2 regions of the Paenibacillus sp. FSL R7-0216 genome follow, and region 1 is predicted to be linked to the other one. Evidence: predicted binding sites of a transcription regulator. Region 1 holds the regulator's gene; the other holds the start of a gene.
The links. Region 1 encodes Rex, which represses fermentation and respiration genes when NADH is low (regulators of the CRP and FNR family bind a similar motif). Its sites were predicted from a motif close to TTGTGAAATATTTCACAA; they were not measured.
Positions count from the first base shown of each region.

Region 1 (2,204 bases):
GTCTCCGACATATGCGTATGCATCGGTAGATCGAGATCGTGGGCGGCTTGTACGAACTTCTCGATGAAAGCCGGCGGACAGGTATATGGCGCATGAGGCGACATCATCGTCGTGATGCGTCCTTCCGCTTTACCGTGCCAATTCTGGGCAAACGCGATCGCTTCTTTAAGCTTCTGATCCTGCTCTTCCGGCGAGCATAGCCCGATCGCTCCGCGCATCAGCACGGCGCGAATGCCGGATTCCTCGACAACCTTGGCGACTTCGTCCATCTGATCGTACATATCCAAGAACGTGGTCGTACCGCCTTTAAGCATTTCCAGTACGGACAGCGCCGTTCCGGCATAAACGTCAGCAGCGGTAAACTTGGCTTCCATCGGCCACATTTTCTCCTGCAGCCAGGTTTGCAGTACCATGTCATCCCCATAACCGCGCAACAGCGACATCGCCGCATGACCATGGGTATTAATCAGTCCCGGCAAAAATAACAAGCCTTTGCCGTCAAACGTTTCGGCGCCTTCCACGCCTTCCGGGCGCTCTTCTCCGATATAGGTGATCGAATCGCCTTCAACAAGCATATATCCATGAATCACGGGGCGATTGGTCTCCAGTACGGCAAACGTCCCGTTCTTAATTAACCATTTACGACTCATACGTTGGCTTGTTCCTTTCCATCCTCCAGATAATATGCCAAGCTAAGCAGGTCTGTAGTGAAATCGGCCGCATGAATCCGCACTTCCGACGGCACCTTGAGAATCGTTGGCGCGAAGTTCAAGATGGCTCCGATCCCGGCCGCAACCAGCTCGTCTGCCACGCGCTGGGCTTCTGTGTCAGGTACCGTTATGATCCCAATACGGATATTATTCGCTCGTACCGTAGCTACCAGCTCCTCAATCGGTTGAATCGTGATGTTGTTGATTTGGGTACCGATCTTTGCTGGCGATGCGTCGAACACGGCGACGATTTTCATATTATCCTTCAAATAAGCATTATAATTCGAAAGGGCTTGCCCTAGATTACCGGCACCGACTAACGCCACGTTAATTTGCTGGTCCAAGTTGAGAATCTGTTGAATCTTCTCGATTAGGTAAGCCACGTCATAGCCGATCCCCTTCCGACCAAAATCGCCGAAATACGCTAAATCCTTGCGGATTTGCGCGGGATTCAGATCCAACTTCTGGCCCAGCTCCTGCGAGGAGACCGTGGGGACCTCCCTGCGGCTGAGTTCGTTCAAGAAACGCAGGTAAACCGGCAGTCTGCGGACGACGGCGTCCGAAATTTTTTCTGACTTCATGCTTCGTTTCCCCCTATTCTTCAATGCGATCAATAAAGCGGTTTAGGCTTCGGGATTCAACCATTCCGAGATGCGAGGTACCATTTGATTCATCGGCATATGCTCCATCTTCGGTCCGGGCAAAGAGTATAAAAAATACTTCCCATAGTAAGACTCCAGGATACGGGTATCATAAACGATTACGATGCCACGATCCTGCGAGGAACGGACGAGTCGCCCGAATCCTTGCTTGAAGCGGATAACCGCCTGCGGGACGGATAACTTCATAAATGGGTTTTTCTTCTCCCGCTGCAGTCGCTCACTCTTGGCTTCCACCAGCGGATGGTTCGGCGGTTGAAAAGGCAGCCGCACGATCGCTAAACTTGTCAGCGCCTCGCCGGGGATATCTACCCCTTCCCAGAAACTGCTCGTCCCCAGCAATACCGATGCATTTTGACCCTGGAAGCGCCGAGTCAGCTTGGTACGGCTACCGCTGTCCATCCCTTGCCCGATGACGGTGATCCCCTGCGCCGAGAGCAACTCTTTCAGCGGGTCATACACCTGTCTCAGCATCCGGTAGGACGTAAACAGCACCAGCATGCGGCCTTGAGTAGCCACCGCGGAATCTGCCAACGACTGCACCAACGTGTTAATGAAGTGATCATCTCCCACGCTGCCCTTTACGCTCGGAAAATCACGCGGAATGACTAAGAGTGCCTGGTCCCGGTAATTAAACGGAGATGGCAACATCGACGTAATCAACCGTTCCTCTTCCGCCGCCTCCGTCAGACCCAACTGCTCGATCATATATTGAAACGACTTATCGACTGACAATGTCGCGGAAGTCATAACGACGCTTTTTTTCCGATCGAAGAAAAATTCCTTCAACTGGGCGCTAACGTCAATCGGCACCGCGTACATTTGCAGCGAGCGG
Region 1 is NZ_CP150222.1:3,020,504-3,022,707, forward strand. Features, by position in the region: gene MKZ15_RS13665 (amidohydrolase) at 1-650, opposite strand, end outside; gene MKZ15_RS13670 (redox-sensing transcriptional repressor Rex) at 647-1,315, opposite strand; gene dinG (ATP-dependent DNA helicase DinG) at 1,334-2,204, opposite strand, start outside.

Region 2 (2,204 bases), 1.7 Mb from region 1:
AGAGTAGGCGGCGATGCTAGGGAAACCGGCGTCGCCGTTTTTTTATGCAGCAAGGTTGGCTGAACTGCAAAAGTGCATTTCATTTCCGTGAAATTCTCCATATGAGCCTATTGAGATGCAAATGTGCAGTTGATTTCAACCTAATCGACCTAGTACGGCCTGAATAGTTGAAAAGAACGCAGTAAACCTCCTATTTTCCTTACGCATATGCCTTTTGTGCTTCCGTTTTCGAAGGGGAGTCGATATAATGGTGTTTAATATATTTCACAAGGTGTAAGCTTTACACGCACTCTATCGGATAGAAACCAAAATGCAGCGGACGGGGTGAGGGGATGGAGCTCAGGCAAATCCAATACTTTATGGAGGCGGCCAAGCTGGAGCATGTGACGGAAGCGTCGTATGCGCTGCATGTGTCGCAGTCGGCGGTCAGCCGGCAGATCTTTAAGCTGGAAGCAGAGCTGGGCGTCGATCTGTTTGTCCATGAAGGCCGCAAGGTGAAGTTGACGCCGATTGGGCGGCAGTTCCTGCAGCATATGGAACAGATGATGAAAGTAATCGAGCAGGCGCAGCAGGAGATTCACGAATATCTCGATCCGGAGCGCGGGACGGTGCGAATCGGCTTTCCGAGCAGCCTCGCTGCAAACCTGGTACCAACGGTTGTATCGGCTTTCCGACGCCGGTATCCGGAGGTCCATTTTCAACTGCAGCATGGATCGTATCGAGAACTCCTGGACTGGGTTGGCGGCGGCGTGATGAATCTGGCCATGATCGGCCCGGTCCCCCAAGGGGAACTGCAAGTGACAGGCGAGGCGTTATTCCGCGAAAATTTCAAGGTGCTGTTACCCGCCGGGCATCGATTAGCCGGCCGCGACTCGGTAGGGCTGGATGACCTGCGGGAGGATGTGTTCGTCTTATTTCCTAAAGGATTTATCCTGCGGGAAATCGTGGTCGATGCTTGCGACAAAATGGGTTTTCAACCGAAGGTTTCGTTTGAAGGGGACGATCTGGACGCGATCAAGGGACTGGTGGCCGCCGGGCTAGGTTTGACATTGCTTCCGGAGATCGCATTAGGGGAGCATATTCCCTCCACGATGGTGTCGCTGCCAATGATGGAGCCGCAAGTGACCCGGGACGTCGGGGTAATCATTCCGGCAAATCGGGAGCTTGCGCCGACCGAAAAGCTATTTTGCGATTTTTTGAAAGAGACATTACCTTCTACTTATGGAGTTTAGAATTCATCGAAAATTGATATCAATAAGGGCCGTGAATTTTATCACTTACACGGTCCTTTTTTATTGAAAATATGTTACAATTTATTCGGATTGTTCAAGGTTGAGATGTGCAAATTTTCACTAACTCGAAACGGGTTAGAGGCATCCAAAGGAGGAACACTATGCATGAACTGAAGTTCGGCAGGGAGTCCTCAGATTATCGCAAAGGAGAATCGAGTATGTCAGAAACAGTTACTGAAACGAAAGCGGAGCAATCTGCAGCCCCGAACGCAAGCGGACAGCAGGAGCTCCTGGAGCAGCTCTTGAAGCCGGAGGTACAGCAATCGTTGACGGCTCTGGTAGAGCAACTTCCGAAATTGAATGAACTCGTAGGGGTTTTGACGAAATCGTATGATTTTGCCAAAGGGGTGGCTGCGGATGATGTCCTGAAGAGCGACACCATCGGCGCGATTTCGGAAATTGCCGGGCCGGTCGTTGGTAAAGTGAAGCACCTGGCGGCGAACGTGATCGAAGCGAAGGATCGCGCCGAGGACAGTCAAGAAGTGATCGGCGTGTTTGGGTTGATGAAAATGCTGAAGGATCCGCAAACCCAAAAGCTGCTTCGTTTCATGAACGCTTATCTTCAAGTCTCCGGTGAACGGGACCGTCATCAAAACTAACGGAGGAATACGATTATGTCAAAACATATTGTAATTTTGGGCGCCGGCTACGGCGGCGTACTCAGCGCATTGTCGGCCCGTAAGTTCATGGATAAATCACAAGCTCGGATCACGGTGGTCAACCAATTTCCGACGCATCAGATCATCACCGAACTGCATCGCCTTGCGGCGGGCAGTATTTCCGAACGCGCAGTATCTTTGCCGCTGGAGAAGCTGTTCAAGGGGAAAGACATTGATTTGCGGATCGCCAAGGTAGAGAATTTTTCGGTCGATAAGAAAGAAGTGAAACTCTCCGACGGCACCGTCTTGTCCT
Region 2 is NZ_CP150222.1:4,763,048-4,765,251, reverse strand. Features, by position in the region: gene MKZ15_RS21920 (LysR family transcriptional regulator) at 333-1,232, shown strand; gene MKZ15_RS21915 (DUF1641 domain-containing protein) at 1,451-1,891, shown strand; gene MKZ15_RS21910 (NAD(P)/FAD-dependent oxidoreductase) at 1,907-2,204, shown strand, end outside.
Region 2: MKZ15_RS21915 (DUF1641 domain-containing protein) is a predicted target of Rex. The motif match lies at 1,338-1,355, and genes of this name have one in related genera.